DNA from 2 places in the Aeromicrobium jepli genome. Region 1 is predicted to be linked to the other one. Evidence: riboswitches for the same ligand, from Rfam matches in the RefSeq annotation. Region 1 holds a riboswitch; the other holds the start of a gene.
What was found. Region 1 has a riboswitch for thiamine pyrophosphate ahead of thiM (hydroxyethylthiazole kinase). Riboswitches for the same ligand answer to the same signal wherever they lie in the genome.
Positions count from the first base shown of each region.

Region 1 (15,734 bases):
GCCCAGCGCCTCGCCCAGCACGGGGCCGAGCGGCTTGTAGGTCCGCGCGAGCGCGTCGACCTGGTGGCCGAGGGTCGTCAGGTCCGCCTCGGCGGCGCCGTCGATCGCGCCGAGCGAGAGCTCCCCGCCCAGGTCGATCAGCAGCTGGTTGCGTCGGCTCGACGCACCGTCGGTGAGCGACTCGATCGAGTCGGCGGCACCGAGCTGGTCCGGGCGCAGCTTCGTCCACCACGCGATGAGCACCTTCGTGGCGTCGGCGGCCGTGAACGGCAGGTCGGCGGCCGTCTGGGAGGCCGGGCCCGAGGCCGCCGCGGGGGCGGCCTGCGCCGGCGCGGCGCTCGCCTCGGACGGCGTGGACTCCGCCGGCGCCTCGTCCTCGACGGGGGCCGGGTCCTCGTCCGTGCCGTAGACCGCGGCCGCGTCACGCTCGACGTTGAGGACCTCGACCGTCGGGTAGCCGGGCAGCTTGAGCGTGCCGGCCGCGAGGTTGGCGACCGTCGGGGCCGAGCCGACGCCGACCTCGATGAAGCGCTCGACGCCCAGCCCGCCCTGCTCGACCGGGGTGAACATGAGGTCCTGCGTCTCGATCCACCGGACCGGGCTCGCGAACTGCCACGCGAGCAGCTCGATCAGCAGGTCGCGGCACAGGACGCCCGGGTCCTCCGAGCGCGGGATCGTGACGCCCACGTACTCCTCGACCTCGCGGACGAAGTCCTCGTCGAGGCTGAACGGCCGCGGCACGAGGTTCGGCACGTAGCGGCCCTCGAGGATCGACGGGTCGATCGTGGGAGGCAGCAGGTCCTGCAGCTTGTGCCGGAAGTCCGGCACGCCGCCGTGCAGGACGCGGCTGTGGAACGGCACGTCGATGCCGGGCACGAGGATGAACGCGGCCTTGCCGCCGAAGCGGGCGCGACGCTCCGCGACGTCCTTCTCCAGCGCCTCGAGGCCCCGGACAGTGCCGGCGATCGCGTACTGCGAGCCGCGCTGGTTGTAGTTGACGATCTGCAGGAACTCGCCGGCCTGCTCGCCGACGCCCTCGACGTAGTCCTTGACCTCGTCGTCGGCCAGGCCGATCTGCGAGGGACGGATGGCGGCGAGGCGGTAGTCGCTGCGGCCCTTCTCGTCGCGCGGGACGAGCGTGTGCATGACCGAGCCGCGCTGGAACACGACCTCCACGACCGCCTCGAGGCTGATGACGCCCGAGACCGCGGCGAGCGCGTTGTACTCGCCGACCGAGTGGCCGGCCAGCACGGCGCCGTCGACGAACGCGCCGCCCTCGCGCAGCTCGGCCATCTGCGCGGCGCCGAGCACCGCCATCGCGACCTGGGTGAACTGCGTCAGGTACAGCACGCCGTCCGGGTGGTGGTGCGTGACGCCGCGGACCGTGAGCTCGGTCGGGTTGTCGCGCACGACCGTCAGGATCGAGAAGCCGAGAGCCTTGCGGGTGTGCTTGTCGGCGCGGTCCCAGACCTCGCGCGCCGCGGGGCAGCGCTGGTAGCCGGCCATGCCCATGCCCTGGCTCTGGATGCCCTGGCCCGGGAACGCGTAGGCGGTGCGCGGTGCGTCGAGCAGCGCGGAGGCCGCCATGACGACCTCGCCCTCGGCGCGGACGATCACGTCCAGCACCTCGCGGCCGTCGCTGAGGCCGACCCGGTCCGCGCGGACCTCGACCTCGGCGCCCGGGCGGACGGGCGCCATGAAGCGCGTGGTCCAGCCCGCGATGCGGCGTCCGGTCTCGGTCGTGACGGCGTGCTGCGCGGCGGCCGAGGTCCACATGCCGTGGACGATGGGCTCGCCCAGCCCGGCGAGGCGGGCGGCGGCGACGCTCGTGTGGATCGGGTTGTGGTCGCCCGTGACCGCGGCGAACGCGCCGAGGTCCGAGGGCGCCGTCAGGGTGACGCGGGCGCGGGTGCGGCGCGGCGTGTCCTTGACCGGGGCGTCGGCCAGCGCGCCGCCGGCGCGCGCGGGATCGGGCAGCGTGCCCTCGCCCGTGCGGCCGCGGATCGCGAACCGCTCGCGCATCGTGGCGACGTCGCCGACCGTCACGTCGACGGTCACGACCCGGCCGTACGCGGTGTCCTCGACGGCGACGAGCGACGCGCTGACCGGCAGGTCCGTGCGCTCGGCCGGAAGGCAGTCGGTCGTGATCGCGTGGTCGAGGTGGACCAGGTCGAGCATGCCCTCGACGACGGGCGTGCCGTCGTCCGTGCGGGCGGCGCCGATGACGGCGAAGACGGCCGGCCAGGCGAGGCCGACCAGCACGTCGGGCACGCGGTGACGGCCGAGCACGAGCGGTCCCCCGCTCACGGCGGCGTGGTCGGCGGCCAGGTCCGGGTCCCACGCGACGTCGAGGCGCGCGACGCCCTGGCCGACCTCGGGCAGGTCGCCGGCGACGGCGCCCGACACGATCTGGCCCATGGCGGACTCGGCCGACTCGGCGCTCACGACCGGCGCGTGGCCGCGCGAGGTCGAGGCCGGCAGGTCGAGGCGCAGCGTCAGGCTGCGGCTCCCGCCGAGCGGCACGACGAGGTCGACGGCGTCGTCGCCGGCGACCGCGAGGCGGGCGCCCGTGGCGGCCTGCTCGGCGCTCGTGTTGCCGGTCAGGACCCAGTCGTCGCCGAGGCGGTGGACGGGGTTGCGGACCGTGCGGCCGGCCCACGAGACGTCCGGCGAGGCCAGGACGAGCGCGAGCGGAGCCGCCAGCTGGGCGTCGCCCTCACGGCGACGGCCGGGGACGCGCTGGGGCGCGCGGCCCGAGGCCAGGAGAGCGTCGATCGCGGCGTCCTCGAAGCGCTGCAGCAGCTCGGCGACCGGCTCGTCGACGCGCGTGATGCCCGCGACGCTCGCGGTGCCGGGGATGACGCAGACCTGGTCGGCCGTGTACCGCGGGTCGTGCGCCTGCCACAGCGAGTCCGAGCGCCACCAGCGGCGGACGTCGGCGTCGATGACCGGCACGAAGTTGACCGGCTTGCCGGGACGGCGGCAGACCTCGACGAAGAAGGCCTCGTCGGCGGGGTGCAGCGTCACGGTGTCGGCGTCGGCGTACGCGGCGAGCAGGCGGTCGAGGGCGGCGAGGCCGTCCTCGACGTCGGCGGACGCCGGGAACAGCGTCTGGACCTCGCCGCGGTCCTGCTCGGCGAGGCGGGCCTCGGCGCGCTGGAGCATCGCGTGGAAGCGGTCGCGCAGCGACACGTCGAGCCACGCGGCCGAGCCGTCGGCCGCGGTGCCGGACAGCTCGACGAAGCGGCGCAGCCACTGGGCGTACGTCATGGTGGCGACGTCGCCGAAGTAGGGCTTGGCGGTGCGGTCGAGCGCCTCGACGATCTCGTCGCGGCGGGCGGCCACGGCCTCGGCGTCGCCGGCGACCTCGTCGAGGAGGCGGCCCGTGCGCGAGGCGGTGTTGTCGATCTCGTGGATGTCGGCGCCGAGCTGGCTGCGGCCCGAGGCCATGCCGTTCTTGGCGGTGCCGGCGCCCACCCAGGCGCCCGTGCCGCGGGTCTCGACAAGGAGGCGCTTCACATCGGGCGCGGTGGTCGCCTCGAGCGTGGCCATGGCGGCTGTGCCGACGAGGATGCCGTCGACGGGCATGTCGGGGAAGCCGTGGCGCTGGGCCCACGTGCCGGTCAACCACGCGGCCGCGGCGTCGGGCGTGCCGATGCCGCCGCCGACGCACAGCACGACGTTCGGCTGGGTGCGCAGCTCGGCGTACGTGGCCAGGATCAGGTCGTCGAGGTCCTCCCACGAGTGGTGGCCGCCGGCGCGGCCGCCCTCGACCTGCACGATGACGGTGCGGTCGACCTGCTTGGCGATCGCGAGGACCTCGCGGATCTGGCGGACGGTGCCGGGCTTGAACACGACGTGCTCGATGCCGGCCTCGGTGAGCTCGTCGACGAGGGCGACGGCCTCGTCGAGCTCGGGGATGCCGGCCGTGACGATGACGGCGTCGATCGGCGCGCCGGCGGCACGGGCGCGCTGGACGAGGCGGTTCTGGCCCAGCTGCAGGCGCCACAGGTACGGGTCGAGGAACAGCGAGTTGAACTGGAACGTCGCGCCCTCGTCGAGCAGCGTGCCGAGCTCGGCGATGCGCGCCTCGAAGATCTCCTCGGTGACCTGGCCGCCGCCGGCGAGCTCGGCCCAGAAGCCGGCGTTCGCCGCCGCCGCGACGATCGGGGCGTCGACGGTGGTGGGCGTCATGCCCGCGAGCAGGATGGGCGACTTGCCGGTGGCCCGGGTGAAGCGGGTCTCGACGGCGGTCGTGCCGTCGGGCAGCGTCGCCAGGCGCGGCGCGAAGGTCGACCACGCGACGGGCGGCACGGGACGCGCGCCGGTGATCGTCAGCTCGCGGTGGCCGCGACGCGTGGTGGGCGCGACGATGCCGACACCGCGCACGCGCGTCTCGGCGGCGGACAGCCGCGAGGCGAGGTCGCCGGGGCCGAGGTCCAGCACCCAGCGGGCGCCGGCGTCGAGCGTGCCGGTGACCGACTCGACCCAGTCGACGGGGTCGACGATGGCGCGCTCGGTCATGCGGCGCGCGTGGTCGGGGTCGATGCCGATGCGGGCGGCCCAGTCGGCGACGAGGTCGGCGGCCTCGGCGAGGTCCGGGTGGTGGAAGGCCAGCGCCGACTCGACGGGCTCCAGGACGGGCGAGAACGGGGCGCCGCCGGTGACCTTGCGCTCGCGCAGGTCCTTCTCCTCGGCGGCGACGGCCTCGAGGCGCTGCGTGGCCGCGGCCAGCGCCGACTCGGGGCCGGACAGGACGACCGCGCGGCGGCCGTTGCGGATGCGGCACACGGCTCCGGTGCCCTCGACGATCTCGGCGACTCGCTCGGGGACGACGTTCGAGACCGACACCATGGTCTGGCCGAGCAGGCCGCGGCGGCGGCCGACGAGCTGCGCGGCCGCGCCGATGAGGCGGGCGAGCGCGAGCACCTCGACCTCGGGGACGCCCGCGAGCGCCTCGGCGGCGAGGACGCCCTGCGAGTGGCCGGCCACGGCGACCGGCGGGTACGCCGCGACGTCGAGGCCCTGGCGCGAGAGCGCGTGGAGTCCGGCCAGCTGGGCCAGGACGATGCCCGGCACGGAGGCGGCGGGCGCGGTGACGTCGGTGGGCAGGCCCGGGGCGTCGTCGTCCTCGGCGGACTCCCCCACCGCCAGCACGTCGACCCACGCGACCGGGTCGAACGGCACGCCGACGCGCGCCAGCTCGGTCGCGACCGGGCCGACGAGCCGCTCGGCGCGGCGGGCGAGGTCGGCGATCTCGGCCTCGAGCGCGAAGTCGCGCACGAGGTCGGCCAGCGGCTCCAGCCAGGCGCCGCCCTGGCCGCCCAGGACCAGCGCCCACGGGGTGCCCGAGCGCAGGTCGTCGAGCAGGCTGTCGGGGCGGCGGGAGGTGGCGGGGACGGAGGGCACGGAGGTGTCGAGCGTCGTCATTCCTCTATCGTGCCATGAACGTGAGGCTTTCCTCATCTTTGACGTGAGGAAGTCCTCATGTTCTATCTCACATTGACGAGACGGGCCCTTGTGCGCAGGCGACCGTGAGTTCTGTAACCGTGCGTTGCACACAGCGTTACGCACAGATTGGGGACAACCGCGCGGCGAAATGTGCCCGAAAGCACGAACGCCCCGGCCCTCTCGCAGGCCGGGGCGTTCGTACAGCGGGTGGATCAGACGCCGCCCGTGAGGGTCAGGCCACCGTCGATCGTGAGGCACTGCCCGGTCACCCAGGCGGCGTCCTGCGACAGCAGGAACGTCACGACGCCGGCGATGTCCTCCGGCAGGCCGAGCCGCTTGAGGGGGTACGCCGAGGCGACCTCCTCCTCGCGACCCTCGTACAGCGCACCGGCGAAGCGGGTCTTGACGACCGCCGGGGCGACCGCGTTGACGCGCACGGTCGGCGCGAGCTCGAGCGAGAGCTCCTGCGTCACGTGGATGACCGCCGCCTTCGACGCGCCGTACATGCCGATCATCGGCGCCGGCTTGAGGCCGGCGACCGAGGCGATGTTGACGATCGCGCCGCCGTTGTCCTTGAGCGAGGCGGCGTACGCCTTCTGCGCCCACGACACGGCGGACAGCACGTTGACCTCGAAGATCTTGCGACCCGCGTTGAGGTCCATCTCGATCATCGGTCCGTAGGTCGGGTTGATCCCGGTGTTGTTGACCAGGAAGTCCAGCCCGCCGAAGTGCTCCACGGCCTTGGCGATCGCCTCGTCCTGGTGCGCCGTGTCGTCGGCCGGCCCCGCGACCCAGGCCGCGTTGTCCGGGCCGAGCTCGGCGACCGCGGCCTCGAGGGCCTCGGTCTTGCGCGCCGTGATGACGACCTTCGCGCCGTCGTCGACGAGGCGCTGCGCGACACCGAGGCCGATGCCGCGCGACGCACCCGTGACGATCGCGACCTTGCCTGCGAAGCGACCCTCGGTCACGAGAGGCGCTCCAGGACCATGGCCATGCCCATGCCGCCGCCGACGCACATCGACTCGACGCCGAACTGCTTGTCGTGCCACTGCAGCGAGTTGATCAGCGTCGACGTGATGCGCGCGCCGGTCATGCCGAACGGGTGACCCACTGCGATGGCGCCGCCGTTGACGTTGAGCTTGTCCATCGGGATGCCGAGCTCACGCGCCGAGCCCCACGACTGGGACGCGAACGCCTCGTTGATCTCGTACAGGTCGATGTCGTCGATGCCCATGCCCGCGTTCTTCAGCGCGGCCGGGATCGCCTCGACCGGGCCCAGGCCCATGACCTCGGGCGACAGGCCGGTCACGGCCGTCGACACGATGCGCGCGAGCGGGGTCAGGCCCAGCTCCTTGGCCTTCGTGTCGGACATGATCACGACGGCGGCGGCGCCGTCGTTCAGCGGGCAGGCGTTGCCCGCCGTGACGGTGCCGTCAGGACGGAAGACCGGCTTGAGGGCGCTCAGGCCCTCCATGGTCGTGCCCGCACGCGGGCCGTCGTCCTTGTTCACGACCGTGCCGTCGGGCAGCGTGACCGGCGTGATGTCCTTCGCCCAGAAGCCCTCGGCGATGCGCTGCTCGGTGAGGTTCTGGCTGCGCAGCGCGAACTCGTCCTGCTCCTGGCGGCTCATGTTCAGGTACTGCGCGACGTTCTCGGCCGTCTGGCCCATCGCGATGTACAGGTCCGGCAGGCTGCCGCCCTCACGCGGATCGGTCCACGTGTCGGCGCCGCCCTCGGCGCGCTTGGCCGTGCGGGCGACGGCGTTGGCGAACAGCGGGTTCTCGGTGCCGGGGACGTCGGCGAAGCCGTGGGCGAAGCGGCTCACGGTCTCGACGCCGGCCGAGATGAAGACGTCGCCCTCGCCGGCCTTGATCGCGTGGAACGCCATGCGCGTCGTCTGCAGCGAGCTGGAGCAGTAGCGGTTGACCGTCACGCCGGGCAGGTGGTCCATGCCGGACAGCACGGCCACGGCGCGCGCCAGGTTGTGACCGGACTCGCCGGCCGGCTGGCCGACGCCCAGGTGCAGGTCGGTGATGTCCTTGCGGTCGAGACCGGGCACCTTCGCCAGGGCCGCCTCGACCATCTGGACCGCGAGGTCGTCCGGACGCATGTCCTTGAGCGACCCCTTGCCGGCGCGGCCGATGGGCGAGCGCGCGGTCGAGACGATGACTGCTTCGGGCATGTTCTTGCCTTTCTTCGGGGTTCGAGAGAGCGGGCTCAGAAGCCCAGGTCCCGGCCGATGAGCTCCTTCATGATCTCGTTGGAGCCGGCCCAGATCTTGGTCACGCGGGCGTCGCGCCAGGCGCGGGCGACGCGGTACTCGTTCATGAAGCCGTAGCCGCCGTGCAGCTGCACGCAGTGGTCCAGGACCTCGTTCTGCGCCTGCGAGCTCCACCACTTGGCCTTGGCCGCGTCGGTCGAGGAGAGCCTGCCCTGCGCGTGCGCGGCGACGGCGGCGTCGACGAACGCCTCGGCGACCTCGATCTGCGTCACGAGCTCGGCGAGCAGGAACTTGTTGTGCTGCAGCGAGCCGATCGACTGGCCGAACGCCTTGCGGTCGTGGCAGTACTGGATCGTCTCGGCGAGGATCTGCTTCGCGTGCGCGACGTTGCTGACCGAGCAGCTCAGGCGCTCCTGCGGCAGGCGCTCCATCATGTAGATGAAGCCGCGGTCGACCTCGCCGAGGACGCGGTCCGCGCCGACGCGGACGTTCTCGAAGAACAGCTCGGCCGTGTCGGACTCCTCCTGGCCCACCTTGTCGAGCTTGCGGCCGCGGCTGAAGCCCTCGTCGGTCGCCTCGATCGCGAACAGCGTGATGCCCTTCGCGCCCTTCTCGGGCGAGGTGCGCACGGCGGTGAGGACGAGGTCGGCGGAGAAGCCGTTCGTGATGAAGGTCTTGGAGCCGTTGATGACCCACTCGTCGCCGTCGCGCACGGCGGTGGTGCGCAGCGCCGCGAGGTCGGAGCCGCCGCTGGGCTCGGTCATGCCGATCGCGGTGAGGATCGAGCCGTCGGCGCAGCCGGGCAGCCAGCGCTCCTTCTGCTCCTGCGTGCCGAGGTCGACGATGTACGGCGTCGCGATGTCGGAGTGGATGCTGACGCACGACGCGAGCGCGGCGCTGACCTTGCTGAGCTCCTCGGCCCAGACCGCGTTGAAGCGGAAGTCCTCGGCACCGGCGCCGCCGAACTCCTCGGGGATCTCCAGGCCGAGGAAGCCCTCCGCGCCCGCGGCGGTCCAGAACTCGCGGGGGAAGGCCTTCGCCGCGACGAACTCGTCCGCGAAGGGGCGGGCGTGCTTGTCGAGGAAGGCGGCGCACGAGGCGCGGAAGTCCTCGTGGTCGGCCGAGTAGATCGTGCGGTCCATGCTGTCCTCTCGCGTGGAACGGGGTCGTTCGTGGGACGCGCCGTCCGTGACTAAGCGCTTGCTTAGTGTGACATTCCTGCGTCATGCTGTCCACCATGAGCACCGACCCGGCACCCGGCCGCGACCGTTCCGCCGCGACGCGCGAACGACTGCTGGACGCCGCCGTCGACGCCTTCGCCACCTCCGGCTTCGCGGGCACCACCACGCGCGACATCGCCGCCCGTGCCGGCATGAGTCCCGCCGCGGTCTACGTGCATCACGCGACCAAGGAGGACCTGCTCTTCGAGATCTCGCGCCGCGGCCACCGCTCGGCCGTCGAGATCACCGAGAAGGCGTACGCCTCCACCGAGGACCCGGTCGAGCGCATCCGCGCGATCGTGTCCGAGTTCAGCCGCTGGCACGCGATCAACAGCCGCGTGGGGCGCATCGTGCAGTACGAGTTCGACGCCCTCACCCCCGAGCACCGGGCCGAGATCGCCGAGTCGCGCCGCGCCAACGAGAAGATCATGCGCGACGCTCTCGAGGCCGGCGTCGAGGCGGGCGTGCTCGCCGTGGGCGACGTCAAGGGCACGGCCCTGGCCCTGCTGTCGATGAGCATCGACCTCGTGCGCTGGTACCACCCCGAGGGCCAGATCACCCCGGACGACATCGCGAAGCTGCACGGCGAGCTCGCCGTCCGCATGGTCGCCGCGTCCCGCTGACGCGGCGCGCCGGCTCACACCGCATCCACCCACGACGAGCCCACCGGGGTGCGTGCTGGTCCCGCGCACCGGGGCGGTCTAGCCTGTCGCTGAGACACGGGGTGCCCCTCGAGGGCTGAGATCACACCCGTCGAACCTGATCTAGCTCGTACTAGCGAAGGGATGTCGCGATGCTGCGCACACCTGATGACCTGCTCGACTTCACCTGCGAGGCCCTGGCGCGCGTGCGCGACCGGGCTCCCCTCGTGCAGTGCCTGACCAACGCCGTGGTGACCAACCACACCGCGAACGCCCTCCTCGCGCTCGGCGCGGCTCCCGCGATGGTCGACGTGCCCGAGGAGGCCGGCCCCTTCGCCTCCGTGGCCGGGGGCGTCCTGATCAACCTCGGCACGCCGAACGCCGAGCAGCGGACGGCCATGACGGAGGCCGCCGAGGCGGCCGTCGCCGCCGGGACCCCGTGGGTCCTCGACCCGGTGGCGGTCGGTTCGCTGCCCGTCCGCACCGCCCTCGCGCACCGGCTGCGTGACCTGGGACCGACGGTGATCCGGGGCAACGCCTCCGAGGTCATCGCGGTCTCCGGCGCCGGCGCGGGCGGGCGTGGTGTCGACGCGACCGACGACGTCGAGGGTGCCGCCGACGCCGCCACGGCGCTGGCGGCGGCGACGTCCGGCGTCGTGGCCGTCTCCGGGCCCGTCGACCTGGTGACCGACGGGGAGCGTGTCGCCCGCGTCGCGAACGGCGACGTCCTGCTGACTCGCGTGACGGGAGCCGGCTGCGCCCTCGGCGCCGTGATGGCCGCGTTCGCCTCCGTCGACGACGATCGCTTCGCCACGACCGTCGCGGCGACGGTGGTCTACACGGTCGCGGCGGAGCTCGCCACGAAGCACGGGGACGCGCCGGGCAGCTTCGCCGTGGCGTTCCTGGACGCCCTGGCGACGGTCGACCGGAGCGATCTCACGGGACGGGCGCGGCTGTCGTGACGCTCGATCTCTCGGTCTACCTCGTCACGGATCCCGGGGCGGCGGCCTCGCGTGGGCGGCGGGTCGTCGACGTCGTCGCCGCCGCGGCGACCGCGGGCGTCACCGCGGTGCAGGTCCGCGAGAAGGACGCCGACGCCGCGGACTTCCTCTCGACCGTGCTCGACGTGGCCGCGGTGCTGCCCGAGCGGGTGTCGCTGTTCGTCAACGATCGCGTCGACGTGTTCCTCGCCGCGCGGGCGCGGGGCGCACGCGTCACCGGCGTCCACGTCGGGCAGGCCGACCTGCCACCGGCCGTCGTGCGCGAGCTCGTCGGGCCGGATGCCGTGATCGGCCTCAGCGCCGCGACGCCTGACGAGCTGCGCGACGCGCAGGCCGACCCCGGACGGGTTGACTACGTCGGCATCGGGGTGCTGCGCGCGACAGCCACCAAGAGCGACGCGCCGCCCCCGCTCGGGCTGGCGGCCTTCTCCCGGCTCGCGGCGACGACGCGCCTGCCCGCCGTCGCGATCGGCGGCGTCACGGTGGACGACGTGGGCCCACTGCGGGTCGCCGGCGCAGCGGGCGCCGCGGTCTCGTCCGCGGTCTGCGCGGCGGATGATCCCGCGGACGCAGCGCGCCGGCTCGCCGCGGCCTGGGCGGGCGCCGCATGAGCGCGCCGGTGCAGGTGCCGCGCGTCCTGTCGATCGCCGGAACCGACCCGACCGGGGGCGCGGGGATCCAGGCCGACCTCAAGAGCATCGCGGCCAACGGCGGGTACGGCATGGCCGTCGTCACGGCGCTGGTGGCCCAGAACACCCAGGGCGTCCGCTCGGTGCACGTGCCTCCGGTCGCCTTCCTGGCTGAGCAGCTCGAGGCGGTCAGCGACGACGTGGCGATCGACGCGGTCAAGATCGGGATGCTCGCCGGCAGCGCCGTGATCGAGACGGTCGCCGCGTGGCTGGACCGCGTCCGCCCGCCGGTCGTGGTGCTCGATCCGGTGATGATCGCCACGAGCGGCGATCGCCTGCTCGACGCCGAGGCGGAGCAGGCGCTGCGCGACCTGGTGCCGAAGGTGGACCTCATCACCCCCAACGTGCCCGAGCTCGCGGTGCTGGCCGGCCGGCCACCGGCGCACACGTGGGAGGCGGCGCTGGGCCAGGCCCGCGACGTGGCCGAGTCGACCGGCGTCCTCGTGCTGGCGAAGGGCGGCCATCTCGACGGTGAGTCGGTGCCGGACGCGCTCGTCCCGCCCGACCGCGATGCGCCCGTCGCCGAGTTCCACGGCACCCGGATCCACACGACGAACACGCACGGCACGGGGTGCTCGCTGTCGTCGGCCGTCGCCACGCGTCGCGCGCGACTCGGCTCATGGGAGCTCGCCACCGCCCAGTCCAAGGACTGGCTGGCCGAGAGCATCGCGGGCGGCGCCGACCTCCACGTCGGGCGCGGCGCGGGGCCCGTCAGCCACTTCGCCGGCCTGTGGGACCGCGCGGGAACATGACGACGGGGCCCGCGGCGCCCTCGGGGGGAGGCGCCACGGACCCCGTCGGGTCTGGTGGGCTCAGGCCTGCAGGACGGCCTCGGCCGTGATGAGCAGCGTGATCTTGTCGCCGATCATGACCTTGTCGCCCTCGAGCGGGATGTTGAAGTCGATGCCGAACTCCTTGCGGCTCAGCTGACCCTTGGCCTCGACGCCGACGCGCGTGCCGCCCCAGGGGTCCTTGCCCTCGCCGAGGAACTCGACGTCGAGCTCGATCGGCTTGGTGACGTCCTTGATCGTCAGGTCGCCGGTGACGACGAAGTCGGTGTCGCTCTTGCGGACGACGCCGGTGGAGACGAACGTCATCGTGGGCGTGCTCTCGACGTTGAAGAAGTCGCCCGAGCGCAGGTGGTTGTCACGGTCCTCGGTGCCGGTGTTGATCGAGGACAGGTCGATCGTGGCGGTCGCGCTGGAGGCGGTGACGTCCTCGGCGGTGACGATGGTGCCCTCGAACTTCTCGAACTTGCCGCGCACCTTGCTCATGATGTGGCGGACCGTGAAGCCGATCTCGGTGTGCGTGGGGTCCAGCTGCCAGGTGCCGGGGGTGATGTCGCTCATGGGGTGTCTCCTGAAGTCTGTGGTTGATCGTTGTTGATCGTTCAACAACATTCACGCTAGCACGTCGTTGAACTTTCAATCAAGTACTTGAACGGATAAACTAGATCACATGACCGATCTGCCCATCGCCGCCGTGAACGAGACCCGCTGGCTCGACGAGACCCAGCAGCGGGCGTGGCGTTCGTTCCTGGGCGGCACGACGGTCCTCATGGACCGTCTCGACCGCGACCTGCGCACCGAGCACGGACTCTCGATGTCGGAGTACGAGATCCTCGTGCGCCTGTCCGAGGCGCCCGATCGGTCCATGCGCATGGCCGATCTCGCGGCCGCCATCTCGCACTCGCGCAGCCGCATCACCCACACCATCAGCCGCCTCGAGCGCGACGGGATCGTCCTGCGCACGCAGTGCGGCACCGACGGCCGCGGCGTCACCGCCGTCCTGACCGACAAGGGCTTCGAGCTGCTCGCCACCGCCGCCCACACCCACGTCCGCGGCGTGCGCGAGTACCTGGTCGACCAGTGCTCCGACGAGGACCTCGCCGCCACGAAGCGCGTCATGGACGCGATCCAGGCCGCCATCGGAGGTCGCACGTTCTGAGGACACCGCCGCCTGAGGGACCCTAGGGTTCACGGGTGAGCATCCCCGCCCGGCGACTCCCGGTCGCCCTGGCCCTGGCCGCGCTGCTGAGCGCCGCGGCGTACGCGTCGTGGGTCGGCCTCTCCGCGTGGCAGGCCTCGAAGGTCCGGATCACCGCGTCCGAGCTGCTCACGTGCGCCGACCCCCGATCCGTCGTGACGAGCGACGAGGAGAAGGGCTGGGACGCCGAGGAGGACCCCGCCGACCTCCAAGGCGCGGTGCAGGTGGTCAAGCTCGATCGGCGGCTCGACTGCATGCTGCGGACGCAGGTCGTCAACGAGGCGAAGGTCGACGTGGTCGTCGAGCGGCTGACCTGGCCGTTGCTCGGGCCGAGGAACGACTACGGCGCACGGGTCTCGTGGAGCCACCAGGGCGGACCCGAGCTCACGCCGAACAGCGGCCTCGACGCGACCTTCGACGTGACCGGCTACGACGCCCTCGAGCCCGACCTCAACCAGTTCGCGGTCCGGTTGACCTTCGCCCCAGGCTGTCAGTCGCCGGGGGTCGGATCGATCAGCGAGTCACCTCGGGCGACCATCAGCGTCCTGGGACGCCGGCACACGATCACGGCCGTCGGTCAGGGCGTCGGGTACGCCGGCACACCCGACACGAACTGCGACACGGACGTCAGCGGGTCCTGAGACACGGCGAAGGCCCCCGGCGTCCGCCGGGGGCCTTCGCCGTGTCGACCTCAGTCGCGCGTCAGGCGGCGATGCGTGACGCGGTGCGGGCGGGCCGCCTCCTCGCCGAGGCGCTCGATCTTGTTGGCCTCGTAGGACGCGAAGTTGCCCTCGAACCAGAACCAGTTGCCCGGGTTCTCGTCGGTGCCCTCCCACGCCAGGATGTGCGTGGCGATGCGGTCGAGGAACCACCGGTCGTGGGACGTGACCACGGCGCAGCCGGGGAAGTCCAGCAGCGCGTCCTCCAGCGAGGACAGCGTCTCGACGTCGAGGTCGTTGGTGGGCTCGTCGAGCAGCAGCATGTTGCCGCCCTGCTTGAGCGTCAGCGCCAGATTCAGTCGGTTGCGCTCACCACCGGAGAGCACGCCGGCCTTCTTCTGCTGGTCCGAGCCCTTGAAGCCGAACGAGGCGACGTACGCACGCGAGTTCATCTCGAAGTTCGCGACCTTGATGAAGTCCAGGCCCTCGGACACGACCTCCCAGACGTTCTTGTTGGGGTCGATGTTCGCGCGGTTCTGGTCGACGTAGCTGATCTGCACCGTCTTGCCGACCTCGAGCTCGCCGGAGTCCGGCTCCTCGTTGCCCGTGATCATGCGGAACAGCGTGGTCTTGCCGACGCCGTTGGGTCCGACGACGCCCACGATGCCGGCGCGCGGCAGCGAGAAGCTGATGTCGTTCCACAGGGTGCGGCCGTCGAACGACTTCGTCAGGTTCTTGGCGTCCAGCACGACGTCGCCCAGGCGCGGGCCGGCCGGGATGTTGATGTCGGTGGTGTCGATCTTGCGGGCCTTCTCGGCCTCGGCGGCGAGCTCCTCGTACCGCTGCAGGCGCGCCTTGCTCTTGGCCTGGCGGCCCTTCGCGTTGGAGCGGACCCACTCGAGCTCCTTCTCGAGCATCTTGGCGCGCTTGGCGTCCTTCTGCCCCTCGATCTTGAGGCGCTCCTTCTTGGTCTCGAGGTACGTCGAGTAGTTGCCCTCGTAGCCGTGGATCTGGCCGCGGTCGACCTCGGCGATCCACTCGGCGACGTTGTCGAGGAAGTACCGGTCGTGGGTCACGGCCAGAACGGCGCCCGGGTAGGACTTGAGGTGGCCCTCGAGCCACTGCACGCTCTCGGCGTCCAGGTGGTTGGTGGGCTCGTCGAGCAGCAGCAGGTCGGGCTGCTGCAGCAGCAGCTTGCACAGCGCGACGCGGCGGCGCTCACCACCGGAGAGGTTGTCGACGAGCGCGTCGGTGGGCGGGCAGCGCAGCGCGTCCATGGCCTGCTCGAGGCGGCTGTCGATGTCCCACGCGTTCGTGTTGTCCAGGAACGTCTGCAGGTCGCCGGTCTCGGCCATGAGGGCGTCGTAGTCGGCATCGGGCTCGCCCATCTCGGCGTACGCCTCCTCGAGGCGCTTCATCTTGCCCTTGATGTCGGCGACGGCCTCCTCGACGTTCTCCAGGACCGTCTTGCCCTCGGTCAGCGGCGGCTCCTGCTGCAGCATCCCGACGGACGCCTCGGGGTCGCGGACGATGTCGCCGTTGTTGGGCTGGTCGAGGCCGGCCATCAGCTTGAGCAGCGTGGACTTGCCCATGCCGTTGGGGCCCACGACACCGATCTTCGCCCCGTGCAGGAACGAGAGGGAGACGTTGTCGAGGACGACCTTGTCGCCGTGGGCCTTGCGGACGTTGCGCAGAGAGAGGACGTAGTCAGCCATGATGCGCCCCAGCCTAGCCAGCGCGACGGAACCGCGGGGTTCCGGCTACTGGCCGGCGGTCGCCAGGCCGGTGCGCCAGCGCTCGTAGCGCTCGAGCTCGGCGCGCAGCCGGGCCACGACCGCACGCTCGGTGGTGCGGTTGATCGCCTCG
Region 1 covers NZ_JBFOKO010000008.1:8,582-24,315, forward strand. Annotated here, with positions in the region: gene AB3M81_RS14460 (fatty acid synthase subunit beta domain-containing protein) at 1-5,430, opposite strand, end outside; gene AB3M81_RS14465 (SDR family oxidoreductase) at 5,664-6,419, opposite strand; gene AB3M81_RS14470 (acetyl-CoA C-acetyltransferase) at 6,416-7,633, opposite strand; gene AB3M81_RS14475 (acyl-CoA dehydrogenase family protein) at 7,669-8,814, opposite strand; gene AB3M81_RS14480 (TetR-type transcription factor C-terminal domain-containing protein) at 8,910-9,515, shown strand; TPP riboswitch at 9,603-9,695, shown strand; gene thiM (hydroxyethylthiazole kinase) at 9,686-10,495, shown strand; gene thiE (thiamine phosphate synthase) at 10,492-11,145, shown strand; gene thiD (bifunctional hydroxymethylpyrimidine kinase/phosphomethylpyrimidine kinase) at 11,142-11,975, shown strand; gene AB3M81_RS14500 (YceI family protein) at 12,036-12,572, opposite strand; gene AB3M81_RS14505 (MarR family winged helix-turn-helix transcriptional regulator) at 12,682-13,170, shown strand; gene AB3M81_RS14510 (hypothetical protein) at 13,206-13,850, shown strand; gene ettA (energy-dependent translational throttle protein EttA) at 13,901-15,583, opposite strand; gene AB3M81_RS14520 (GTPase) at 15,629-15,734, opposite strand, start outside.

Region 2 (15,734 bases), on a different contig from region 1:
GCGATGAACGCGAAGGACGAGCCCAGGTAGCTGGGCAGGCGGCCCCACGTGATGAGCAGGAAGAACAGCGTGCCGAAGCCGGAGAAGAACAGCGTCGTCGTCGGCGGCATGCCGGTCAGCAGCGGCACCAGGAACGTCGCGCCGAACATCGCGACGACGTGCTGGGCGCCGAAGCCGATCGTCCGCGGCCACGACAGCCGCTCCTCGGGCAGGACGATCGCGCCCGGCTTCACGTTCGTGCCGTCACCATGCAGGGTCCACATGGACCCTTACTTTCTCACGTGTACCGGCCGCCCCGACGCGGTGTGGCCGAGCACACGCTCAGCGGCCGGCGAACTGGGCCGCGAAGGCGGCGAACTCCTCGCTGCTGAGCGACTCGGCCTGCGCCCACGACTCGAAGTTCAGCGACTCGTGCAGGTCGGACTTCGCGGCGATGCCGACGGACTTCTTGATGTCGCTCATGAGCTTGGGGCTGCGGCTCGCGTACGAGGCGGCGAGCTCGTCGGCGCGGGCCTTGGGATCCTCGGCGACCTCCTGCGCGATGCCCAGGCGCAGCGCCTCGTCGGCCTTGATGATCTCGCCGGCGTAGAGGGCGGCGGCCGTGTTGGCGGCGCCGATGCGCTGGGTCAGCATCCAGGTGCAGCCCCCGCCGGGGTGCAGGCCGATGCGGCTGAAGGTGGGACCGAAGCCCGCGCGCGGACCCGCCACGATGACGTCGCAGGCGAGCGCGATGTTGAGGCCGGCGCCGACGGCGGCGCCCTGGACGGCCGCGATCGTCGGGATCGTCAGGGTCCGGATGCCCAGGAACGACGCGTAGACGTTCATCAGGTGCTCGCGCAGGACGTCGACCGGGCGGCTGGTGTCACCGAAGAGGTTCTCGAGGTTGGCCCCGGCGCAGAACGCCTTGCCGGCGCCCGTCACCACGAGGGCGCGGGCGTCCTCGTCGGCGGCCACCTTCTCGATCGCGGGGCGCAGCTCGTCGAGCAGCGGCCAGTCGAGGGCGTTGAGGCGATCGGGTGCGTTGAGGGTGATCTTGCGGACCGGACCGTCGGCTTCGAGTTCGACCAGTGTCATGTGGATCACCCTACGATCGGCTCATGACCGAACGGAGCCTGCCGGTGGTCGCCGGGGTCGAGCACCGCTGGATCGACGTCGACGGAGTCCGCCTCCACGTGGCCGAGGCGGGCGTGGCGCACCGGTCGGACTCGCGGCCCTCGCTGGTCCTGCTGCACGGCTGGCCCCAGCACTGGTTCTGCTGGCGCCACGTCATCCCGGCGCTCGCCGAGACGCACCACGTCGTCGCCCTCGACCTGCGCGGGTCGGGCTGGAGCGACGTGCCGGCCGGCGCGGAGGCCTACGACAAGCGCGTCATCGCCGACGAGATCGCGGCGGCCATCCGGGTGCTCGAGCTCGACCGACCCGTCCTCGTGGGGCACGACTGGGGCGCGTGGACCTCTCTGCTGGTGGCGAGCCGGCACCCCGGCTCCACCCGCGGCGTCGTGGCCGTGGCGATCGTCGCGCCGTGGGAGCGGGTCCCGCCGCAGCACCTGTGGCGCTTCGCGTACCAGCCCGTCGCGGGCGGCGTCGGTGGTGCGTTCCTGCAGCGCCGTGCCGGGCAGGTGCTGCTCAAGACGATCTTCCGGGCCGGGGTCTCGCCCCGCTTCCACTGGCAGCGCTCGGACCGGGCCGAGTACCTCGCGCGGTTTCGCGACCCGGCGCGGGCCAAGGCCGGCGAGTCGATCTACCGCACGTTCATGCTGCGCGAGATGCCCGCGCTCATGCGGGGCCAGTACGCGCGCCGGGTCACCGACGTGCCGCTGCTGTTCCTGCCGGGGGAGAAGGACCTCGTGCTCGCGCCGAGCCTCGTGCGCCGCGTCGAGGGCCCGGACAACGTGACGGTCCACGAGATCGAGGGCGCCGGGCACTTCGTCCCCGAGGAGCGTCCCGCCGACGTGATCGGTCACGTGCGGGACTTCCTGCGCCGGTTCTGACGCAGGATGATGCATTGGACCCCGCTGGGGTACCCGTATGCATCATCGTGGCCCGAGTCGTTACGATCGGGGCACACCGCCGGTGTAGCTCAATGGCAGAGCGCTTGCTTCCCAAGCAAGATACGCGGGTTCGATTCCCGTCACCGGCTCCACGGGGCCCGGCCCCCCGATGATCGTCAGACCGTCTTGGCGATGTAGACGTCGCACGGCGCGTGGTGGGCCACGTCCGCTGCGACGCTGCCGAGCAGGCGCCCGGGTCCCTGCACGCGCCGGTTGCCCACCACGATGAGGTCGGCGCCGACGCGCTTGGCGACGCTCACCAGGGCGTCGGCCGGCTTGCCGGGCTCGGGGCTGGCATGCACGGTGCCGGTGAACGACAGGCTCTCGGCGACCTGGCGCGCGATCGCCTCGGCGCGCTCGCCCGGACTCATCGGGGTCATGCCCGGCGGCAGGTCCTTCGCGGCGGTGGCCTTCTCGTCGACCGCCGTCACGATGTGCAGGTTGGCGCCGGTGGCGGCGGCCAGACCCGCGGCGACCTCGGCCGCGCGGTGGGCGCTGTCGCTCCCGTCGACTCCCACGAGGATGTTCTTCAGCACGACTGACTCCTCACGCTCGTTGTCTGCACCATGGCACATGACGGGTCCACCCGCTCCGCGGCGACCGGAATCCGCTGTCGCTCCGGGCCGCACGGCGCGTGTGCGTTAGGTTCTACTCGTGCTGCTTTCGGACCGCGACATCCTCGCCGAGATCGACGCCGGACGGGTCGCGCTGGACCCCTACGACGCCTCGATGATCCAGCCGTCGAGCATCGACGTGCGCCTCGACAAGTTCTTCCGCGTCTTCGACAACCACAAGTACCCGCACATCGACCCGTCGCAGGACCAGTCGGACCTGACGCGCGCCGTCGAGGTCACGGGCGAGGACGCGTTCATCCTGCACCCAGGCGAGTTCGTGCTGGGCTCCACGTACGAGTACGTGACGCTGCCCGACGACGTCGCCGCGCGGCTCGAGGGCAAGTCGTCCCTCGGCCGCCTCGGCCTCATGACGCACTCCACGGCGGGCTTCATCGATCCGGGCTTCCAGGGCCACATCACGCTCGAGCTGGCCAACGTCGCGACCCTGCCGATCAAGCTGTACCCGGGGATGAAGATCGGCCAGCTGTGCTTCTTCCGCCTCACGTCGCCGGCCGACAACCCGTACGGCTCGGAGAAGTACGGCTCCCGTTATCAGGGCCAGCGCGGCCCGACGGCATCGCGGTCCCACACGAACTTCCACCGGAGTGTGATCGACTGAGGGCATGACCGCGCCCGACATCAAGCTCGTCGTGGCCGACCTCGACGGGACCCTGCTGGACGAGCACAAGCAGATGCCCGCCGGCACGTTCGAGCTCATCGCCGACCTCAACGCCGCGGGCATCGCGTTCGCCCCGGCCAGCGGGCGGCAGTGGGCGACGCTGGCGTCCATGTTCGAGCCCGTGGCCGACGACCTCGTGATCATCGCCGAGAACGGCGCCTACGTGACCGACCGCGGGACCGAGGTCGCCGTGCACCCCTTCGAGGGGCCGTGGGTGACCGACACGGTCCGCCGCATCCAGGCGCTCAGCGACGAAGGCGTGGACCTGGGCATCGTCGTGTGCGGCGTGAAGTCCGCGTGGGTCACCCGCACCGACCGCAAGTTCCTCGACCAGGTGGAGCCGTACTACCGCCGTCTCGAGATCGTCGACGACCTCACGGCCGTCGACGACACGGTCATCAAGCTCGCCGTGCACGACTTCGGCGACCTCGAGGCCGTGACCGCGCCGTTCCTGCGCGAGCACGCCCAGCCGAACCCCGTGGCCGTCTCCGGGGCGCACTGGGTCGACGTCATGGCCGAGGGCGTCGACAAGGGCCTCGCGGTGCGCGAGCTGCAGGCCGAGATGGGCATCGACGCGACGCAGACGATGGTGTTCGGCGACTACCTCAACGACTACGAGATGCTGCAGGCCGCCGACTGGTCGTTCGCGATGAGCAACGCCCACCCCGACATCCTCGACGTGGCCAACTACACCGCGCCACCGAACTCGGAGAACGGCGTCATCCGCACCGTCCGCGCGGTCCTTGGTCTCTGAGGAGCCGGCCCGCGGATAGGGTCGGGGCGTGAAGGTCCAGCCGTCTCCCGAAGTGGCCGCCGCCCTGAACGAGGGACGGCCCGTCGTCGCCCTCGAGTCCACGATCATCAGCCACGGGCTGCCGCGCCCGGACAACCTCGCCGCGGCGCGTGAGTTCGAGGAGATCCTGCGGTCGCAGGGCGTCACTCCCGCCACGGTCGCGGTGCTCGACGGCGAGCTCAAGGCCGGCCTCACCGCCGACGAGCTGCTGCGGATCGCGAACGAGGACATCCCCAAGCTGACCGTCCGCGACCTGCCCGTCGTGCTGGGGATGGCCGGCAGCGGCGCCACCACCGTCGCGGCGACCTCGTGGATCGCCGACCGCGCGGGCATCCGCGTGTTCGCCACCGGCGGCCTGGGCGGCGTGCACCGAGGTGCCGCCGAGACCTTCGACGAGTCCGCCGACCTCACGGTGCTGGCCGACATCCCGATCACGGTCGTCTCGGCCGGGGTGAAGTCGATCCTCGACATCCCCGCCACGCTCGAGCGGCTCGAGACCCTGGGCGTGATCGTCCTCGGCTTCCGGACCAAGGAGTTCCCCAGCTTCTGGCTGACCTCGTCGGGCCACGAGTTGGACTGGCGCGCCGAGGACGCGTTCGCGGTCGCCGCCGTGATGCACAGCCGCGACGCGATGGGCCTGCGCTCGGGCATCGTCGTGGCGAACCCCCTCCCCGTCGAGAAGCAGCTCGATCCGCGCGTCCACGACGAGGCGCTCGCGCAGGCGCTGGAGGAGGCGGACCAGCAGCGGCTCTCGGGCAAGGAGGTCACGCCCTTCCTGCTCAAGCGCATCGTGGAGCTGACCGACGGCCGCAGCCTGGCGGTCAACCTCGACATCGCCCGCAACAACATCGAGGTCGCGGCGCGGATCGCGAAGGCGGCGGTGGAGTACCCGTGATCCTCGTCGTCGGGGACGTCGTCGACGACATCGGCGTCCTGCCCCTCGAGCCGGTCGCTCCGCGCAGCGACACCCGCGCCCAGATCCGCATGACGCCGGGCGGCTCGGCCGCCAACACCGCCGCCTGGCTCGGCTTCCTCGGCGCCCCCGCGCGCTTCTTCGGCAAGGTCGGCGTCGACGGTGTCGAGCGGCACGGTGCGGCCCTGCGCGACCACGAGGTCGACCCGCGGCTCGTGGCCGATCCGGTGTTGCCGACGGCCACGATCGTGCTGACCCTCGACGACGACGCCGACCGCACGATGTACGTCGACCGCGCCGCCAACGGCACCCTCACGCTCGACGACCTCACCGACGACCTGTGGCCGGACGTCGACTGGCTGCACCTGACCGGATACACGTTCTTCGACCCCGAGACGCGTGGCGTCGCGATCGAGCTCATCGCCGAGGCCAAGCGCCGCGGCGCGGGCGTGAGCGTCGACCCCAGCACCACCGCGTTCCTGCGCGAGGTGACTCCCGAGGCCTTCCTGGAGTGGACGGGCGGCGCCGACCTGCTGCTGCCGAACCTCGACGAGGCGCGCCTGCTGGTCGGTGCCACCGGGCCGTTCGTCGACTTCGACGCGCTGACGCGCATGTACCCGCACGTCGTCGTCACGCTCGGCTCGATGGGCGCCGCCTACGTGGCCGGCCCGACCCGCGAGCAGGTCGCCGCGCCCCGGGTCCAGGTGATCGACACGACGGGAGCGGGCGACGCGTTCAGCGCGGGCTTCCTCGCCGCGTGGGTGGAGCAGCGCGACCCGCGCGCGGCCCTGCAGGGCGGCATCGGCGCCGCCAGCCGCTGCGTGCAGCAGCGTGGCGCGCGCCCCTGACCGGACGGTCTCGGGGACCGATCTTGTGCCTCCTGGGCCCATATCTGAGCCTGAGTGGCACAGGATCCGCGCCCGCGCGTGGTCGCGCATGAGAACGGCCCGCCCCACCGTGAGGTGGAGCGGGCCGTGTCGGTGACGGCACTCAGGCCTTCGTGTCGTCCTCGTCCTTCTCGGAGGCCGCCTGGGTGGCGGACTCGCTCAGCTCGGCACCGGAGGGATTGGCGTCCGACAGCGGCGCCGTGTCCTCCGAGACCGGGTCCGCCACGGGCGCGTCCTCGACCGGGGTGATCGAGGCCAGCTCCTCCTGCTCGGACGTCGGCTCGGCGTGCTTCTCGGCCGGCAGCTCCGGACGCGAGTCGTCGTACACGACGGCCTCGGCGTCCGGGTTGGTCGAGTCGCCCACCTCGGGGTGCGGCTCCGGGCGGGGCTCGTCCTGCGAGGCCGTGTGGTGCGCCTCGGACTCGTGCTCCTCGATCGCGTCGAGCAGCGAAGGCTGCTCGTGATCGGCCTTCACCTCGGAGGACGCGGGGGTCGGCTCCTCGGTGACCTCGGGCTCGGCGGCCGGGGTCTCCTCCTCGGCGGCGGGCTCGTCGGGCTCGCTGACCTCGGCAACCGGGGCCGCCTCGGCCTTCGCGGCCGGCTCCTGCGCCGGCTTCTTCTCGTCCGGCACGTTCGCGTCGCCCTCGGCGGCCGCGCCCGGGTCGGACTCGGCCGGCGTCGGATCCTCGCGGACCGGCTCGGGGTCGGTCTGCGCCGGCTCGGACTCGTCCTCGGTCGCGACCGCGACGGGCTTGGTGCCCTCGTGGTCGGCCGCGCCCTCGGGCGTGGCGTCGCCCTTCTCGAAGATGCCGCCCGCCGTGCCCTCGTCGTCGACCGCGATGTTGTGCTTGGCCGCCATCTCGGCGTCCTCGGCGCGGCTGTCGCCCTCGGGGTTGTCGAGGTCGTCACCGGCGTCGGTCGGCGCGTCGGCCGACTCGTGCGCGTCCGCCGACGGGCCGACCTCGGCCGTGTCGGTGATCGTGCCGGGGTCGGCCTTCGCCTCGGGGCCGGGCTCGGCGTCCGTGGGCTCGTCGCCCTCGGCCGTCGCGGCGGCGGCCGTCACGGCCTCGGCCTCGGCGACGACGTCCTCCTCGGAGCGCTTGACGGCCTGCAGCAGCAGCTGCGCGACGTCCAGCACCTCGACGTTGACGAGCGACTCGTCCTCGGCCTGCTTGGCCGTCAGGCCGTCGGCCAGCATGACGCGGCAGAAGGGGCAGCCCACGGCGATCTGCTCCGCACCGGTGCCGATGGCCTCCTCGGTGCGGTTGATGTTGATCCGCGAGCCGATCTTCTCCTCCATCCACATGCGCGCGCCGCCGGCGCCGCAGCAGAAGGAGCGCTCCTTGCTGCGGTCCATCTCGACGTAGTTCGCGCCCGTGGCGCCGATCAGCTCGCGCGGGGGCGAGTAGACCTGGTTGTGGCGGCCCAGGAAGCACGGGTCGTGGTACGTGACCTTGGCCTGGGGAGCGGCGGACGCGACCGGCTTGAGCTTCTTCTCGCGCACGAGGCGGTTGAGCAGCTGCGTGTGGTGCACGACCTCGAGCTCGACGCCGAGCTCCTTGTACTCGTTCTTGAGCGTGTTGAAGCAGTGGGCGCAGGTCGAGACGACCTTCTTGACCTTGGTCTCCTCGAAGACCGCGACGTTCTCCATCGCGAGCTGCTTGAAGACGATCTCGTTGCCCGCGCGGCGAGCCGAGTCGCCCGAGCAGGTCTCGCCGTCACCCAGCACCGCGAACGAGACGCCCGCGATGTTGAGCAGCTCGGCGACGGCCTGCGTGGTCTTCTTGGCGCGGTCCTCGAAGGCGCCGGCGCAGCCGACCCAGAACAGCCACTCGACCTCGTCGAGGGACTCGACGTCGACGCCGACCTGCTTGACCTCGAAGTCGAGGTCCTCGGCCCACTTCATGCGGTCGCGCGGGTTCATGCCCCACGGGTTCCCCTTGCGCTCCAGGCCCTTGAAGATGTTGTTCAGCTCGGCCGGGAAGTTGGACTCGACGAGCACCTGGTAGCGGCGCATGTTGTCGATGTGGTCGACGTGCTCGATGTCGACGGGGCACTGCTGGACGCACGCGCCGCAGTTGGTGCAGGACCACAGGACGTCGGGGTCGATGACGCCGAACAGGTCCTCGGTGCCGATGAGCGGGCGCTCCAGCTCGCGCTGCTGCTCCTCGCTGAGCGACTCCGGGTCCTCGCCCAGGAGCGGGATCTTGGCGTAGGCGTGCTCGCGCAGGCCCATCATGAGCAGCTTGGGCGACAGCGGCTTCTCGGTGTTCCACGCGGGGCACTGCGACTGGCAGCGGCCGCACTCGGTGCAGGTGGAGAAGTCGAGGATGCCCTTCCAGCTGAAGTCCTCGACCTTGCCGACGCCGAGCTTCTCGAACTCCTCCTCCTCGAGGTCCTCCATCTTCTCGAGGTCGAGGGGCTCGCCGCCCACGTACAGCGGCACCAGGGCGCCGAGCGCGGTGCCGCCGTCGGCCTCGCGCTTGAAGTAGATGTTGAACCAGGCCAGGAAGCGGTGCCAGGCCACGCCCATCGTCAGGTTCTTGCCGATGACCATCAGCCAGACGGTGGCGGAGAGGACCTTGACGAGGGCGATGAGCGAGATGGCGGCCTCGAGGCCGGTGACGGACATGCCCGACCAGAGGGTGTCGCCGATCCAGCCGGTCAGCGGGAAGTGGAAGTACGAGGCGTGGTCGTCGCCCTCGATCTTCATCAGCTGGTACTCGGCGCCGCGGATGAGGATGCCGGCACCGCACTCGAGCAGCACCATGGCCTCGACGAAGTAGGCCTGGCCGAAGCGCGAGCCGAAGAAGCGGCTCTTGCGGCCCTGCGCGCGCGGGTGGTTGCGCTGGCGGATGACGATGAGCGCGATGATGCCGATCAGGCCGAGCCAGGCGATGGCCTCGCTGACCCACTCGAAGAGGAAGAAGTGGCCGATCAGCGGCAGCACGAGGTGCGGGTTCCAGACCTGCAGGTAGGCCGTGGCGACGGCCGTGCTGAGGATCATGAAGCTGAAGAAGACGGCCCAGTGCAGGATGCCGACCCACGTCCACTGGAGCATGCGCGTGTGGCCGAGGACCTCGACGAGCATGTTCTTCGTGCGGCGCGCCGGGTCGTCGGTGCGCCCGTACGCGGGACCGCCGGTGCGGATGACGCCCAGCATGCGCTTGATGCCGGGCGCGAGGAAGTACACCGCCGCGGCCGTCGCGAGAAGCGTCAGCACTCCGGCGATGATGTTGATCGGGTCCATGCCGATTCCTCTCGGGGGGTCGAGCAGTTTGTTGATGACCCTAATGCGCTGCGCAGAACTCGGCGCACTAAGGCAAGCCAAAGCCGAGTCTGATGTTACCTGTCAGTAGCAACGGGCACGAACGCCACGGCCGCGAGCGGGAAGATCGCGGCCACGCCGAAGGCCCAGCCGTACCCCGCGTGCTGGACGACGGCGCCCATGAGCGGCGGGACGGCGGCCGACGTCAGGTACTGGCCCGTGTTCTGGAAGCCGAAGGCGCGTCCCGACCAGCGGGGCCCGGCGATCTCGGCGACGGACGTGAACGCCAGCCCGTTCGGCGCGACCGTGACGACCGCGGCGAGCACCATGAAGGCGATCGCGACCGGCGACTCGCCCAGGACCGCGAGCGCCACCATCGTCACGGTGACGACGGCCGCGACCTGCCGCATCGGCCCGAGGCGGTCGCCGATCCGGTCCGACCACCAGCCGATCGCGATGCGGCCCGCGGCGCCGAGCACCTGGGAGGACGCGTAGAGCAGGCCGGCGGCCGACGCGCTCCAGTCGTGGCGCTCGATGAGCCACAGCAGCATGAAGGACCACACGACGTATTGCGGGATGACGAGCAGCGCGGACGCGCCGTGGATGCGCACGAGTCGCCGGTCGCCGCGGTACGGGTTGGCGGCCGCGTCGCTGCCGACGTGCTCGGGGCGGGGCGGGTCGACCACGCTGAGGCCGACGAACGCGGTCGCCACGACCGACGTCGCCAGGCACAGCACGAGCGTGCCGACGATGCCGCGCGACTCGGCCCAGGCGGGCACGACCAGGGCCGCGAGACCGACGCCGAGCGGCAGGCCCGTCTGGCGGATGCCCATGGCCAGGCCGCGACGGTGTGCCGGGAACCAGCCGACGACGAGGCGGCCGCTGGCCGAGTTCGAGCTCGCGGCCGCGACGCCGCACAGCACGAAGCCGGCCGCCAGGACGAGGACGCTGTCGCGCTGTGCGCCGACCAGGGCGACGGCGCTGCCGGCGACGAGCACGAGCAGTCCCGAGGTCAGCGAGACTCGCTCGCCGACGCGGTCGACGATCGCGCCCCACGCGACGAGCGTCAGCAGCGTCCCGACCGTCGGAGCGGCCGCCAGCGCGCCGCTGGCCACGAGGGACAGGCCCTCCTCGAGGTGCAGGTGGGCGATGAGCAGCAGCGGCGTGCTGACGACCGCCGTCGCGGTGACCTGGGCGGCCATCGCGGCGGCGAGCATCAGCCACGGGCTCGGGCGGCCCCTCATCGACGCCCGGCTGGGCGGCTCATCCCAGTGCGCCGAGGTGCGCCAGCGCCTGCTTGAGCAGCACGCCACGACCGCCCTCGAGCTCCTCGAGGATCGCGGGGCTGAGCGCCTCCTCCGGCGTGAGCCACGACAGCTCCAGCGCGTCCTGACGCGGGTCGCACTCGCCGGTCACGGCGACGACGTACGCCAGCGCGACCGCGTGCTGGCGCGTGTCGTACATCGGCGTGACGCCCGGCAGCGGGAAGTACTCCGCGACGGTGAACGGCACGATGTCGGCCGGCAGCTGCGGGAAGGCGGTGGGGCCGAGGTCCTTCTCGAGGTTGCGCATGAGCGCCGTGCGGATGGGCTCGCCGTGGAGCACGCGTCCCGAGACGAACGAGCGGGCGAGCGCTCCGGTGGTGGACCCGCGCAGCAGCAGGCCGACCTGCTCGACCTGGCCGAGGCTGTCGAGGCGGACGGGCACGGCCTCCACGTAGAGGATCGGGACGCGGGAACGGGTCTCCTCCAGCTGGAACTCCGAGAGCCAGCCGGGATTCGGGTCGGGGGTGCGCACGGAGGGCATGGGCCCATTGTGGTCGATCGCGCCGACGGTGCCCGGAAGTGAACGTGACACTGGGGTTGTCACTGTCAGTTACACGTCCTATGGTGAGGTGGATCACACGACGTCGCGCGGCCGGTCTCGGGCGTGCGCGCATCACGTTCTGAGGGGAATCACCGTGAGCTTGTCCTTCCTTCCGTCCCGCCGCGTGACCGCGGCGGCGGCCGCGATGATGGTCGCGGCCGGCGGCGCCGTCGGTGCCGGGATCTTCAGCCCGGCGGCTGCCGACCAGAAGCTCGAGAAGAGCTTCGACTACAAGTGCCAGGTGGTCGCCGGCGGTCTGGACCTGGGTGAGCAGGCGATCGGCGTGACGGCCTCCACGACCGTCCCGGACAGCGTCGCCCCGGGCGACGTCATCCCGCCGACCCCGGTCAACATCACGCTCAAGATGCCCGAGCTGCTGCGCTCATCCACGACGATGCTGCTCGGCGGCCGCGAGGCCGACGGTGCGTCGACCGACTCGTCCGTCACCCTCACCACGGGCGGCCAGACCACGACGATCCCGATCCCCAACCTGGCCGCCGGGCGCACGCCGATCCCGCAGCAGTCGGGCGCGGACTGGCTGATCCCCGCCGCCGGCACCGTCCCGTCGATCACGACGCCGGACTACGCCGTGGACACGGTCGTGGTCGGCATGCCCGCGACGTTCAACATCGCCGCCACGATCTACAAGGCGGACAACTCCACGATCCCGTCGACGCTGTCGTGCAAGGGTCCCGGCGACCTCGCGCTCGGCTCGATCGCCGTGTCGGGCCCGACGACGGAGCCCACCACCGAGCCCACGTCGGAGCCGACGACGGAGCCGACGACCGAGCCGACCACGGAGCCGACCACGGAGCCGACGACGGAGCCCACGACCGAGCCGACGACGGAGCCCACGACCGAGCCGACGACGGAGCCCACGACCGAGCCCACCACGACGCCCACGGATCCGCCGCCGGCGGAGGACGTCGACCTGTCGAAGGAGTTCGCCTACGACTGCAGCGTCACCGCCGGCGGGCTCGACCTCGGCCGCCACGAGATCGGCGTGCTCGCGGAGACGACGGTCCCCGGATCGGTGCGACCCGGCGAGCTCATCGCCGAGCGCGGCGTCGACATCACCCTGACGATGCCCGAGCTGCTGCGGGAGTCGACGGTGACGCTCCTCAAGGGCGAGGCGGCGGACGGCGCCTCGACGGACGCGGCGATCACCCTGACGACGGGGGGCCAGACCTCGACGGTCGCCATCCCGAGTCTCAGTGCCGCTCGCACGCCGATCCCGCAGCAGGCGAACACCCCGTGGCTGATCCCGGCGAAGGGCACCGTCCCGGCCATCCGGGTCCCGGCGTACGCCGCCGACTCGGTCGCGCTCGGCATGCCCGGCACGTTCAGCGTCGCCGCGAAGATCTACACCAGCTCGAGGACGCTGGACGCGAGCCTGGCCTGCAACGGCCCGGAGGACCTGGGCCTGGGCGACATCACCGTGTCGGGCGAGCCGGTCACGGACCCGACGGACGAGCCCACGACGCAGCCCACCACCGGCCCGACCACGCCGGCCCCGACCGAGCCGACCACCGAGCCGACCACCGGCCCGACCACGCCGGCCCCGACGGACGAGCCCACCACCGAGCCCACCGACGACGCGGGCGACGTGCCGGTCGAGCTGGTCGGTCCCGACGTGGTGGCTCCCGGCGACGCGATCACCTTCTCGTTCACGGACGAGTGGATCGGCAAGACGGTCCGGTTCGAGCTGCGCTCCGAGCCCATCAACCTGGGCACCCGGGTCGTGGACGTGTCGGGTCAGGCCTCGGTGCGGATCCCGACCACGGCGCCGGCCGGCTCGCACACCGTGCGGGTGTACAGCAGCTCCGGTGCCCTGATCGCCGCGGTCCCGATCGAGATCGAGGCCGCCGCCGATGACGCCGCCACGACCGACGGCGACGACGACTACTGGACCAACGACGTCCTCGCGTCCGCCGGTGGTCCGGGAGTCGGCATCGCGGTGCTGGGCGGCGCGCTGCTGCTCGGGGGCGCGGGCGCGATCGCCCTGCGCCGGCGCACCAGCCGCGGCTGACGCGGACGGCAGGGGAGCGGGAGCGGGTCTCACGACTCGCTCCCGCTCCCCTTCCGCGTCCCCGCCGGGCTAGGCTGGAGGCACACGACAGGGGAGCGCCATGCAGAGGGCGCTGAGAGTGCGGATCCGCCGCAGACCCTTGAACCTGCTCCGGTTAGCACCGGCGAAGGGAGTCACGATGACATCTGCTGTCCGTTCCACCACCCGCTACCGCACACTGGACCTCGTCACGATCGCCCTGTTGGGCGTCGCGTTCGGCGTCGTCTTCTGGGGATGGGGGAAGCTGTACGACCTGATCGACCTGGGCGCGGCGGTCGGGTTCAAGCCCGCCGCCGGCCTCCTGGCCGGCACCTGGCTCATCGCCGGCGTCGTCGGCGGCCTGATCGTCCGCCGGCCCGGCGCCGCGTTCGCGACCGAGCTCGTCGCCGCGATGGTGTCGATGTTCGTCCTGGGCGGGACGGCCTGGGGTGGCACGGTGCTGCTCTCCGGCATCGTCCAGGGCCTCGGCGCGGAGCTGGTCTTCGCGGTGTTCCTCTATCGCCGGTTCGACGTCCTCACCGCCATGCTCGCCGGCGCCCTGTCGGCGGCGTTCGCGACGTTCTACGAGTGGAAGTACTACTGGGTCGACTGGGACCTGCCGTGGCGCCTGGCCTACCTGGGCTTCTTCGTCACCTCGGGCGTCGTCATCGCCGGCCTCGGCGGCTGGCTGCTGGTGCGCTCCCTGGCGCGGGCGGGAGCGCTGGACTCCTTCCCCGCCGGCCGGCCGTGACGCCGTGACGATCGCGTTCCGCGACTACTCCTGGACGCCGCTGCACGCCTCTCGTCCCGTGCTCGACCGCCTCGACCTGGCGGTCGGGCCCGGGGAGCGGGTGCTGCTCGTCGGCCCCAGCGGCAGTGGCAAGTCGACGGCGCTGCACGCGGTCGCGGGCGCGCTGGGGACGACGCTCGTGGGCGAGTCGCGCGGCGAGGTCGAGGTGACCGGCCGCATCGGCATGGTCACCCAGAACCCGTCCTCGTCGATCGTGGCGGACCGCATCGGGCGTGACGTCGCCTTCGGTCCCGAGAACCTCGGGCTGTCCCGCGACGAGATCTGGCACCGGGTCGAGGAGTCGCTCGAGGCGGTCGACCTGCGCTACGGCCTCGACCGGTTCACCAGTGCGCTGTCCGGAGGGGAGCGGCACCGCCTCGCTCTCGCGGGAGCGCTGGCCACGCGACCGGACGTGCTCCTGCTCGACGAGCCCACGTCGATGCTCGACCCGGACCTCGCGGTCGAGGTCCGGGACGCGGTGCTGCGCGTCGTGGGGGAGCGGTCCCTCGTCGTCGTCGAGCACCGCTTCGAGCCGTGGCTCGAGCACGTCGACCGCGTCATCGTGCTCGACCGGGGCCGGATCGTCTTCGACGGGACGGTCGCAGACTTCCTGACGGCGGGCGTCCCCGACGAGCTGTGGATGCCGGGCCGGCCCGCGCCGGTCCCCGCCGCGGTGCCCGAGGACCTCGTGCGACCCGCCGGCCCGGTGGTGGTGGAGGCGCACGACCTCGTCGTTGACCGGGTCACGCGCACCCTGCGCGGGACCGAGCGCACGCGCGCGGTCGACGGGCTCAGCCTGTCCCTGGCGGCGGGCACGACGACCGCGCTCGTGGGATCCAGCGGTGCCGGGAAGTCGTCGGCGCTCCTCGCGCTCGGCGGCCTGCTGCCGCCCACGGCGGGCCGCGTCGTCGCGCCGGACGAGGTCGGCTGGTGCCCGCAGGATCCCGAGCTCGGCTTCGTCGCCCGCACGGTGCGCCTCGAGCTCGAGGCCACGCCTCACGCGCTCGGCCGCGGTGTCGACGTGGACGCCCTGCTCGAGGTCATCGGGCTGGCCGGTCGCGGCGACGACCACCCGTACCGGCTCTCCGGCGGCGAGCAGCGCCGCCTCGCCCTGGCCGCGGCGACGGCCCACCGCCCCGGGCTCGTCCTGGCCGACGAGCCCACGGTCGGCCAGGACCGGGGCACGTGGGCGCTCGTCGCCGGCTGGCTCGCGACGGCTGCCAGCTGCGGTGCGACGGTCGCCGTGTCCACGCACGACGCCGACCTGCCCCGCGATCGCGACGTGGTCATGAAGGCCGGAGCGGTGATCGCATGACCGGTGTCATCACGCGGTTCAACCCGCTCGTGCTGATCGCGATGGCGCTCGCCCCCGCGCTGGGCTCGCCGGCCATCCGCACGATGCCGGTCGCCGTGACGTGCGTCGTCCTGCACCTCGTGGTCATGGCCCTTCTGGTCCCGTCGTGGCGGTACCCGGCGCTGTGCCTCGCGCTCGTCGCGCTGCCCGTGGCCAGCATCATGTGGTCCACGTGGTGGCTGGGCGGTCGCGACCTCGAGGTCGCGACGGTGGCCGGGATGCGGACGTTCGTCATGGCGTGGCCCGGCGCCGTCGCGGTCGGATACCTCGACGTCGCCCGGCTGGGGGACTACCTCGCGCAGAGCCTGCGGGTCCCGGGCCGCTTCGCGGCGGCGCTGTCCGCCGCCCTGCAGCGGGTGGGTGGCGCGTGGCAGGCATGGCACGACGTCGACCGCGCGCGGCGTGCGCGCGGCCTGCCCCGCCGGCCGTTCGCCATGGCCTTCACGCTCCTGGTGCACACGATGCGCGACGC
Region 2 covers NZ_JBFOKO010000001.1:116,724-132,457, forward strand. Annotated here, with positions in the region: gene AB3M81_RS00525 (uracil-xanthine permease family protein) at 1-263, opposite strand, end outside; gene AB3M81_RS00530 (enoyl-CoA hydratase) at 322-1,074, opposite strand; gene AB3M81_RS00535 (alpha/beta fold hydrolase) at 1,098-1,991, shown strand; tRNA gene AB3M81_RS00540 (tRNA-Gly) at 2,070-2,143, shown strand; gene AB3M81_RS00545 (universal stress protein) at 2,168-2,587, opposite strand; gene dcd (dCTP deaminase) at 2,706-3,284, shown strand; gene AB3M81_RS00555 (HAD family hydrolase) at 3,289-4,098, shown strand; gene AB3M81_RS00560 (pseudouridine-5'-phosphate glycosidase) at 4,127-5,032, shown strand; gene AB3M81_RS00565 (carbohydrate kinase family protein) at 5,029-5,898, shown strand; gene AB3M81_RS00570 (heterodisulfide reductase-related iron-sulfur binding cluster) at 6,041-9,187, opposite strand; gene AB3M81_RS00575 (MFS transporter) at 9,283-10,449, opposite strand; gene AB3M81_RS00580 (DUF4916 domain-containing protein) at 10,469-11,011, opposite strand; gene AB3M81_RS00585 (DUF6801 domain-containing protein) at 11,166-13,100, shown strand; TPP riboswitch at 13,180-13,289, shown strand; gene AB3M81_RS00590 (ECF transporter S component) at 13,279-13,869, shown strand; gene AB3M81_RS00595 (ABC transporter ATP-binding protein) at 13,874-15,223, shown strand; gene AB3M81_RS00600 (energy-coupling factor transporter transmembrane component T family protein) at 15,220-15,734, shown strand, end outside.
Region 2: it holds a riboswitch for thiamine pyrophosphate, as region 1 does, so the genes downstream of both, AB3M81_RS00590 (ECF transporter S component) here and thiM (hydroxyethylthiazole kinase) in region 1, are expected to answer to the same signal.